Linked DNA regions of Lichenicola cladoniae. The protein of the gene in region 2 interacts with the protein of the main gene of each other region in a pairwise test. Links are inferred from orthologs where the notes say so. Each region holds a gene or a part of one and is shown on either strand. Other genes may lie near its edges.

What was found.
Region 1: the proteins of uvrB (region 2) and uvrA interact in binary tests that used the Escherichia coli proteins (3 or more experiments, as listed by UniProt). The link is inferred for Lichenicola cladoniae from one-to-one orthologs.

Annotation. Positions count from the first base shown.
Region 1 is NZ_CP053708.1:2,206,670-2,211,536, reverse strand. Bases 1-3,496 are described here. They hold uvrA (excinuclease ABC subunit UvrA), read left to right. Parts: upstream 1-365; coding sequence 366-3,296; downstream 3,297-3,496. Other genes in these bases: HN018_RS10240 (NAD(P)-dependent oxidoreductase), read left to right, coding at 3,317-3,496; ssb (single-stranded DNA-binding protein), read right to left, coding at 1-199. Outside these bases: more of HN018_RS10240, read left to right, coding at 3,497-4,195; HN018_RS10235 (LytTR family DNA-binding domain-containing protein), read right to left, coding at 4,150-4,560; HN018_RS10230 (hypothetical protein), read right to left, coding at 4,579-4,867. UniProt on the Escherichia coli protein: The UvrABC repair system catalyzes the recognition and processing of DNA lesions. UvrA is an ATPase and a DNA-binding protein. A damage recognition complex composed of 2 UvrA and 2 UvrB subunits scans DNA for abnormalities.
Region 2 is NZ_CP053708.1:1,369,130-1,374,801, reverse strand. Bases 2,208-5,137 are described here. They hold uvrB (excinuclease ABC subunit UvrB), read right to left. Parts: upstream 4,821-5,137; coding sequence 2,595-4,820; downstream 2,208-2,594. Other genes in these bases: HN018_RS06285 (DUF167 domain-containing protein), read left to right, coding at 4,870-5,137; HN018_RS06295 (TonB-dependent receptor), read left to right, coding at 2,208-2,538. In the rest of the region: HN018_RS06300 (tautomerase family protein), read right to left, coding at 1-221; more of HN018_RS06295, read left to right, coding at 355-2,207; more of HN018_RS06285, read left to right, coding at 5,138-5,178; HN018_RS06280 (RES family NAD+ phosphorylase), read right to left, coding at 5,210-5,672. UniProt on the Escherichia coli protein: The UvrABC repair system catalyzes the recognition and processing of DNA lesions. A damage recognition complex composed of 2 UvrA and 2 UvrB subunits scans DNA for abnormalities.

The DNA of each region.
Region 1 (4,867 bases), 840 kb from region 2 along the record:
CGTCGGCCAGGCGCTCGTTGAACACCACGACACGGTGCCACTCGGTCTGTTCCTTGCGTTCGCCGGATGCCTTGTCGTTCCACGTCTCGCTGGTCGCCAGCGTGAAGGTCACGATCTTGGTGCCGTTCTGTGCGTTCCGGACCTCGGGATCTTTCCCGAGATTCCCAACGAGGATCACCTTGTTGACGCTGCCCGCCATCGCAACTTCCTGTCTTTCCGAGGGCCGGGCCACTTGAGCGGTCCGGCGCGTTCCCACGCTGTCTGATCCGTGGGTCAGAGATCGTCTGTCTACCCGCCGGACTATCCGAGCGGAACAAGAACATAGTATGAACGAGGAGAGCGATTTGGCAAAGAGGAGTGCTCCGATGGCGGTGGCCGACGGTTCCAGCAACGACCGTTCCGGTCATCATCCGTCCCGCAACGCCGCGATCCGGGTACGCGGCGCGCGTGAGCACAACCTCAAGAACATCGACGTCGACATCCCGCGCGACCAGCTGACGGTCATCACCGGCTTGTCCGGCTCGGGCAAGTCATCCCTCGCCTTCGACACCATCTATGCCGAGGGCCAGCGCCGCTACGTCGAGAGCCTGTCGGCCTATGCGCGCCAGTTCCTGGAGCTGATGGGCAAGCCGGATGTCGATTCGATCGAGGGCCTGTCGCCGGCGATCTCGATCGAGCAGAAGACCACCAGCCGCAATCCGCGCTCCACCGTCGGCACCATCACCGAGGTGCACGACTACATGCGCCTGCTCTGGGCGCGTGCCGGTATTCCCTACTCCCCCGCCACAGGCCTGCCGATCGAAGCGCAGACGGTCAGCCAGATGGTCGATCGCGTGATGGCGATGCCGGACGGCACGCGGCTGATGCTGCTGGCGCCGATCATCAAGGATCGCAAGGGCGAGTATCGCAAGGAGCTGGCCGACCTCGCCCGCAAAGGGTTCACCCGCGCCAAGGTCGACGGCACCCTCTACGAAATCGCCGACGTTCCGAACCTGAACCGCAAGCTCAAGCACACGGTCGAGGCCGTGGTCGATCGGGTCGTGGTCAAGGAAGGCATCGAGAGCCGGCTGGCCGACAGCTTCGAGCAGGCGCTCGGACTGGCCGACGGCGTGGTCTATGCCGAGGAAGTCGCCAAGACCGGCAAGGACGATGCGACCGAGCCCGTCCGCACCGTATTCTCGTCCCGCTTCGCCTGCCCGGTCAGCGGCTTCACGCTTGAGGAGATCGAGCCCCGGCTGTTCAGCTTCAACGCACCCCAGGGCGCCTGCCCGGCCTGCGACGGCATCGGCATCGAGAGCTTCTTCGACCCGCATTTGGTGGTGCCGGACGAGACGCTGAGCTTGAATGGCGGCGCCGTCGCACCCTGGAACGGCAGCCAGAGCCCGTATTACATCCAGACGCTGCAGAGCCTGATGCGTCATTTCAAGAGCTCGATGACCGTCACCTGGGAAGGCCTTACCGAGCCGGTGCGCGACGCCGTCCTGCACGGCACCGAGGAGAGCGTCGAGTTCACCTACAAGGACGACAAGCGCTCGTACAAGGTGAACAAGGCGTTCGAGGGCGTCATCAAGAACCTTCAGCGCCGCTACACCGAAACCGACAGCGCCTGGGTCCGCGAGGAAATGTCGCGCTACCAGTCCGAGAAGCCGTGCCATGTCTGCAACGGCGCCCGCCTCCGCCCCGAGGCGCTTTCGGTCAAGATCGCCGGCCACACCATCGCCGATGCGTCCGAGCTGCCGATCCGCCGTGCGCTGGAATGGTTCGCCACCGTCGAGGCGACGCTCACCCCGCAGCGCGCCGAGATCGCCCGCCGCATCCTGCGCGAGATCCTGGACCGGCTGCGCTTCCTCGATGATGTCGGCCTGGACTACCTCACCCTCTCCCGTGGCTCGGCCACCCTGTCCGGTGGCGAGAGCCAGCGGATCCGGCTCGCCAGCCAGATCGGCTCCGGCCTGACCGGCGTGCTCTACGTGCTGGACGAGCCGTCGATCGGGCTGCACCAGCGCGACAACGAGCGTCTGCTCGGCACGCTCGACCGGCTCAAGCGCCTCGGCAACACCCTGATCGTGGTCGAGCACGACGAGGAGGCGATCCGCGCCGCCGACTACCTGATCGACATGGGGCCGGCCGCCGGCGTGCTCGGCGGCAACGTCATCGCCTCGGGCACCCCGGACGAGGTCGCCGCCCACCCGGACAGCCTGACCGGCGCCTACCTGTCAGGCCGCCGCCGGATCGAGGTTCCGACCGAGCGGCGCGTGAGCGACCCGAAGCGCCAGGTGCGGGTGGTCGGCGCCACCGGCAACAACCTCAAGAACGTCACCGCCGCCTTCCCGCTCGGCACCTTCACCTGCATCACCGGCGTATCCGGCGGCGGCAAGTCCACCCTGGTGATCGACACGCTCTACAAGGCGCTGTCCCGCCGGCTGATGGGGTCCGGCCAGGTGCCGGCGCCGCACGACCGCATCGAGGGCATGGACCTGCTCGACAAGATCATCGACATCGACCAGTCGCCGATTGGCCGCACGCCGCGCTCAAACCCGGCCACCTACACCGATCTGTTCGCGCCGATCCGCAACTGGTTCGCCGAGCTGCCCGAGTCCAAGGCGCGCGGCTACACGCCGGGCCGCTTCAGTTTCAACGTCAAGGGTGGCCGCTGCGAGGCCTGCCAGGGCGACGGCGTGCTCAAGATCGAGATGCACTTCCTGCCCGACGTGTTCGTGCGCTGCGACACCTGCAAGGGCGCCCGCTACAACCGCGAGACCCTGGAGGTGAAGTTCCGGGGCCACTCGATCGCCGACGTGCTCGACATGACGGTCGACGAGGCGGTGCCGTACTTCTCCGCTGCCAACCGCATCCGCGATCGGCTCACCATCCTGCAGCAGGTCGGGCTCGGCTACGTGAAGCTCGGCCAGCAGGCGACCACGCTGTCCGGCGGTGAGGCGCAGCGGGTGAAGCTGTCCAAGGAACTCGCCCGCCGCGCCACCGGACGCACGCTGTATATCCTCGATGAGCCGACCACCGGCCTGCACACCGAGGACGTCCGCAAGCTGCTCGAGGTGCTGCATGCCCTGGTCGACCAGGGCAACACGGTGCTGGTGATCGAGCATAACCTCGAGGTCATCAAGACCGCCGACTGGGTACTGGACCTCGGTCCCGAAGGCGGCGACGGCGGTGGTCGCATCGTCGCGGTGGGTACGCCAGAGGATATCGCCGCTGCCAAGGACAGCCATACCGGCCGGTTCCTGGCGCCGATCCTTCCGGCTCCCGAGCCGGCGCGTAAACGTAAAAGAGCCTGAACCTCAAGGACTTATCGGACATGCCGGAACAGAAACAGATTGTCGGCTTCGTCGGCTACGGCGCGATGGCGTCGCGCATGGCACAGCATATTCGCGATGCAGGCTATGAGGTCGTTGCCTACACGCCGTCGGCCAAGAGCGAGACTGCGTCCGACGGAGCCAGATTGCTCGGTTCGCCTCGTGCTCTCGCGGAAGCCTCCGACATCGTCATGATATCGGTGCCGAACGACGCCGCGCTGGATGCCTCCTCGTATGGCGAGCATGGCATACTGGCCGGAATGCGCACCGGCGGGCTGCTGATCAACACCAGCTCGGTGTCTCCCGATGCCTCGCGCCGCCTGGCCAAGGCCGGCATCGATCGCGGCGTCGCCGTACTGGATGCGCCGGTGTCCGGCAGCACGCCGGAGGCCGAAGCCGGCGCCCTGGTGGTGCTGGTCGGCGGCGAGGCAGCCGACGTCGAGCGGGCGCGCCCGATCCTCGACGCGATCGGCAAGATGACCGTCCATGCCGGCGCCGCCGGCCAGGGATCCGTCCTCAAGCTGGTCGTGAACGGCATCATGGGTGCCAGCATGACGGCACTTGCGGAAGCGGTCGGCTATGGCCTCGTCGCCGGTCTCGATCGCGAGATGCTCCTTGGCGCGCTCGATGGTCTCGCGGTGATTTCGCCGCACCACAAGCGCAAGCTGAAGGCCGCCAGCAGCGGCAACATCAGCCCGCAATTCCCGACCGCGCTGATGCACAAGGACATGGGCCTGCTGCTGGCCGATGGCGCCGTCCATTCGGTGCCGCTGCCGACCATTGCCGCGGCCACCCAACTGCTGGCGTTGACCAAGCAGCATCACGCGAAGGACGACTACTCTTCCGTGCTGCCGGTCACCGAGGCGCTGGCGAAAGGCTGAGATACGGATCCGCTCGCGCGCATCGACGGAACCGCGTTCCGGCTGACCGGCACCACCAGCCCGTTCTCCAGCACCAGCTGCCACCCCTGACCACGACGCTGGGCCCGGGTGGCGGCATCGCTCGCCACCCAGAACGAGCGGTGCGGTTGCCAGCCGGTGCTGTCTCCAAGCGATGCGATCGCGTCGCGCAGGCGCATCAGCACCAGAACGGCACCTCCATCGGTATGGACGCGCAGGTAATGGTCTTCCGCCTGCAGTGCCAGCAATCGGTTTCCGGCCAGGTCCGGCGCATGCCGTAACAGGAAGGACGACGTCCCGACCGCTGCCGGTCCGGGTTCAGGTGGCGGTATCGGCGGCGCTGCCAACGAGCCGGATGACGAAACCTATCCGCTCACGACCCCGCGGCGCGCGAACGCGATCACCAGCCCCAGCGGTAGCGACTGCATGTAGAGTTGGAAGAAAGGCGGCCATCGCCCACTGACAGCACCGATCGCCGCCAGCATGCCGAGACTGGCCGGCAACGAGCTGATCACCAGGACCAGCAGCATCCGCCATGCAGACCGGCCGTAAAACAGGTCCCCGTATTTCCGGCGCAAGGCGAGGCCGATTAGCACGACACTGACTTCCCTTGAGAGGGTGCACAACAGGAACTGCAACGCACGCCGCCCGACC
Region 2 (5,672 bases):
CTGGTGAACATCTGCACGACGATCGCATCCGCACTGCGCTCGAAACCGAGACCGGTATCCTGGAGGATCATGCGGCCAGGCTTGTGCTCGGTGACGATCTGGTAGCGGTCGCGGGCCGGAACCGCGAAGGCTTCCACCACGGCCTCGTGCGCGGCGTCCAGCAGGGTCTGGAGTTCGAGATCGGTACGGCCTTCGAGCAGGTCGAAACGGAGCAACGGCATAGGACAGGACCCTAAGTGGCAAGGATGGCTAGCATCGCACCGTTCCGGGTTCACGCCGAGCGTTTCACGACTGGACAGACCAGAGCCGGCCAGCTACCAAACGCAACAGTATAACATTGCGTATGAGGCCCAGATGCACTGCCGACTATTTTCCAGCAGTATCCTGGCATGCCTCTGCGTGGCCGGCGGCGCCGTTCAACAGGCGCTGGCGCAGCCGGATGTTCCGCCGCTGAGCCGGGATTTCAAGACACAAGCGCCAACGCCGGGGATCAACGATCCGGTCGAGACGGTCACTGTCCGGCTCGATCGTGCCCGGTCCGGGCTGCAGCCGAGCCTCGGCGCGGAAGTCTATCGCTTCGGTCGCGGCGCGCTGGCGACGATCCCCCAGGGCGACAATACCCCGCTCAACCAGGTACTGCTCCAGGCGCCCGGCGTGGCGCAGGACAGCTACGGGCAGATCCATGTGCGCGGCGACCATAACGAGGTGCAGTTCCGCCTCGACGGGGTGCAGCTTCCGGAGGGTCTGGCGGTGTTCGGGCAGAGCCTGCAGACGCGGTTCGCGCACGACCTGTCGCTGACCACCGGCGCGCTCCCCGCCCAGTACGGCTTCCTGCAGGCGGCGGTCATCAACATCGACACCAAGAGCGGGATCACCGATCCCGGCGGTGAGATCTCGGTCTATGGCGGCGCCCGCGACTATTTCCAGCCATCGGCCGCCTATGGCGGATCGTCGGGGCGCTGGGACTGGTTCGTGACTGCGGACGTCCTGCACAACCGCATCGGCATCGAGAACTCGACCGGTGCATTCAATGCCATCCACGATCTGAGCAACCAGTATCACGGCATCGGCAAGCTGAGTTTCACCGCCGACGCGAACACCCGTGTCAGCCTGATTGCCGGCGTATCCAATGCGCAATACCAGATTCCCAACAATCCGGCGCAGGTCCCCGGGCTCGGATTATCGGTGAATGGAACCACCGACTATGCCAGCCGGGACCTGACCGAGCACCAGCGCGAGATCACCGATTTCGCGATCCTGTCCCTGCAGAAGCAGATCGGCGCGCTCGACCTGCAGAGCTCGGTCTTCACCCGCTACAGCAGCCTGTACTACACGCCCGATCCGGTCGGTGACCTGCTGTACGACGGCATCGCGCTGACCGCCGCGCGATCGGTGATGTCGACGGGAACCCAGACCGATGCGAGCTGGCGCATCAACAACCAGCATACGTTGCGCGCCGGGTTCCAGCTGTTCGTCGAGCGCAACGTGTCCAGCACGAATTCCGTGGTGTCGCCACAAGTCGGCGAGGACGGGTCCGGCAATCCGATGTTTGGCGACCAGCCGATCTCGCTGCAGAGCGGCCAGGGCAAGACGGGAATGGTCTATGGCCTGTATGTTCAGGACGAGTGGCGGATCCTGCCGCGCGTGACGATCAACACCGGACTGCGCTTCGACGGCGTCAGCGAATACATCGCCGACCACGCGTTCGGTCCGCGCGTGAACGTCGTCTGGCGCCCGACCGATACGACGACGCTGCATGTGGGTTACGCGCGCTATTTCACGCCGCCGCCGTTCGAGCAGCTGACCAGCAACAATCTGGGCGCGTTCGCCGGCACCAGTGCGGCACCGGCGCAGACCCTGAACGACAAGGTGCAGGCGGAGCGCGACAACTACTACGATGCCGGCATCGACCAGATCGTGCTGCCGGGGCTGCATGTCGGCGTGGATGCCTACTACAAGCAGGCGAGCAACCTGATCGACGAGGGCCAGTTCGGCGCGCCGATCATCCTGTCCGCCTTCAACTACGCACGTGGGGAAGTGCACGGATACGAGGCGACCGCATCGTACGACAAGGGGCCGCTCTCGCTGTATGGCAGCGTCGCCTGGTCGCGGGCGATCGGCAAGGATCTCACCTCGTCGCAGTTCAACTTCAGCGAGGCCGATGTTTCCTACATCAAGAACCGCTGGGTGCATCTCGACCATGACCAGCGCTGGACCGGATCGGCCGGTGCGGCCTATTCGTTCCTGCACGGCTCGAATCATCCGCTGCGGGCATCGGTCGATCTCGTCGTCGGCTCCGGCCTGCGTGCCGACGGCGATGTTCCGAACGGACGCGCCCTGCCCGGCTATTACGTGATCAACACCTCGTTCGTGCAGACCTTCAAGCGGCTGGTGTTGCGCGGCACCGAGATACGGCTCGATATCCTGAACCTGCTCGATCGCCGCTACCTCATTCGCGACGGCAGCGGCATCGGCGTCGGAGCCCCGCAATACGGCCTACGCCGGACCATCCTGGGCGGCATCACCCAGCGCTTCTAACAAGCGGCTTCCAAAGGCAAGCCTTTGGCGGGGTCCAGGGGCAGCGCCCTTGGTCTTCAACCCCGCCGCTTGCCCCGTCGCTGCGACGGATCATACCCGCCACCGCCCGGACCGAGCGGCTCGGGCGTCCGAGACTTGGCGACCTTGCCGCCGCGTGAAGCCGGCGACGGCGGTGGCGGCTCGAGTCCGAGATCGAGCGCCTCCAGCCGCTTGAGCTCGTCGCGCAGGCGGGCCGCGGTCTCGAATTCCAAATCGGCGGCGGCGGCGCGCATGCGCTTCTCGATATCCACGATCGCCGCCTTCAGGTCCTTGCCGACCATGTCGGTGATGCCGCCATCCTTGATCGGCGACACCGTCACGTAGTCCTGCTCGAATACCGACTTGATCGCGTCGCCGATATGCGTGCGTACCGAATGCGGCGTGATGCCGTGCGCGGTGTTCCAGTCGGATTGCCGGGTGCGCCGGCGATCGGTTTCCTCGATCGCGTATTTCAGGCTGTCGGTCATGCGGTCGGCGTACAGCAGCACGCGCCCGTCGATGTTGCGGGCGGCGCGGCCGATGGTCTGGATCAGCGAGGTGCGCGAGCGGAGAAACCCTTCCTTGTCGGCATCCAGGATCGCCACGAGCTGGCACTCGGGAATATCCAGGCCCTCGCGCAGCAGGTTGATGCCGATCAGCACGTCGAATGCGCCGAGACGCAGGTCGCGAATGATCTCGATGCGCTCGAGCGTGTCGACGTCCGAGTGCAGGTAGCGGACCTTGATGCCCGCCTCGGTCATGTATTCGGTGAGGTCCTCGGCCATGCGCTTGGTCAGCGTGGTGACCAGGATACGGCCGCCGCGGCCGATCACGATCCGGCATTCGGCCAGGAGATCGTCGACCTGGTGCTCGACCGGGCGGATCTCGGTGACCGGATCGATCAGCCCGGTCGGCCGGATCACCTGTTCGGCGAACACGCCTTCGACGCGATCCATCTCCCACGGGCCGGGCGTGGCGCTCACATGGATGGTCTGCGGCCGGAAGCGCTCCCACTCGTCGAAGCGCAACGGACGGTTATCCAGGCACGAGGGAAGCCGGAACCCGAACTCGGACAGGATCGATTTGCGTGCAAAGTCTCCGCGCTCCATGCCGCCGATCTGCGGCACGGTCACATGGCTTTCGTCCACGATCAGCAAGGCGTCCTCGGGGAGGTATTCGAACAGGGTCGGCGGCGGATCGCCGGGCTTGCGGCCGGACAGATAGCGCGAGTAGTTCTCGATTCCTTTGCAGGCGCCCGTGGTCTCGATCATTTCGAGATCGAAGGTGCAGCGCTGCTGCAGCCGCTCGGCCTCGAGCAGCTTGCCGTTCGCGGTGAACTCGATCAGCCGTTCGCGCAGCTCCTGCTTGATCAGGATGGTGGCCTGGTTCAGCGTCGGACGCGGCGTGACGTAATGGCTGTTGGCGTAGACGTGCACCTCCTCGAGGTCGGCGGTCTTTTCGCCCGTCAGCGGGTCGAACTCGATGATGCTTTCGATCTCGTCCCCGAACAGCATGATCCGCCAGGCGCGGTCTTCGTTCTGCACCGGGAACACATCGACGGTCTCGCCGCGCACGCGGAAGGTGCCGCGCTGGAACGAGGCGTCGTTGCGCCGGTATTGCTGCTCGACCAGCGCCTTGACCAGCGTGTCGCGCGCGATCGCGCCGCCGACCTGCATCTTGACCACCATGCGGGAGTAGGTCTCGACCGAACCGATACCGTAGATGCAGGACACCGAGGCCACGATGATGACGTCGTTGCGCTCGAGCAGCGCCTGGGTCGCCGCGTGGCGCATCCGGTCGATCTGCTCGTTGATCGCGCTGTCCTTCTCGATATAGGTATCGGAGCGCGGCACGTAGGCTTCGGGCTGGTAGTAGTCGTAGTAGCTGACGAAATACTCGACCGCGTTCTCCGGAAAGAACTGCTTCATCTCGCCATAGAGCTGGGCCGCCAGCGTCTTGTTCGGCGCCAGGATCAGGGTCGGCTTCTGCACCGCCTCGATCACCTTGGCCATGGTAAAGGTCTTGCCGGACCCGGTGACGCCAAGCAGCACCTGGTCGCGCTCGCCCGACTGCACGCCAGCCACCAGCTCGCGGATCGCCGTCGGCTGGTCGCCGGCCGGCTCATAGGGAGAAACCACCTTCAGCTGGCGCAGCTTCGGCTTGGCCGCCTGCCGGTCCGGCTCGAACTGGTTGGCCGGATCGATCGCCGGACGAGCCGGCCGCTCGGGCTTGCGGGAAGGCTTCTTCTGGAGCGTCACTGACATGGGCTGAAGGTGGCGATCGGGATCGCCCAAGGCAAGGAGATCCGGGCAGGTGACGATCGATCCGGATGCCGGAATACTGCTGGTGGCGGTGCGCGCTCAGCCCCGCGCCAGGCGGCCGGCGGTTGCCGGCGGCACGGCGGATGCGAACGGCCGGATACGCCTGCGGGTCGCGGTAACGGCACCGGCGGAGGATGGCCGCGCGACGAGAGCGGTCTGCGACGCCGTCGCGGAGGCCTTCGGGGTCGCCGCCAGCAGGGTCAGCCTGCACAGCGGCGGCACGTCACGGGAAAAACTGCTGCGGATCGAGGGTGATCGCGAAACCCTGGCGGCACGGCTGCAGGTGTTGCTGGCGGGCTGACACCGGCCGCCGGACCAGCCTCCCGCGCACCTCAACAGGTCGAAAGCGGTGGCGTCCCGGCCGGCCGGCTCACCTCCGGCGTGCGGCTGCCGGCCCAGGTAAGGCGCCACAGGCTGCCCTGGCGGAGGTTCTGCACCAGGCTGGGACGGAAGGCGGCGAGGCAGGTGCCGCCTGCATATCGCACCGACGGGTAGATCAATCCGTTGCTGCCCTGCTGCCGCAGCTGTCGCGCCAGCACCTGTCCGGACGGATAGGCCAGCGCCACATCTGGACCGAGATAAGGCTGCGTGCCGAGCGACGGCTCGGTGAGGTCGTGGAAAGGGCCGATGAAGTCGGCGATCATCTCGGCATAGTCGGTGACGTTGTCGTAGCGGCCGATGGCGTCGAGCTCGCGGGTCAGGTGGTAGGTCACTTCCCCCAGCGACGTCGCGACATCGAAGCCGCAATACCAGGCGCCGCGCAGCCCGTCGTTGAAGCGGTTGCCGCCGGGCCGG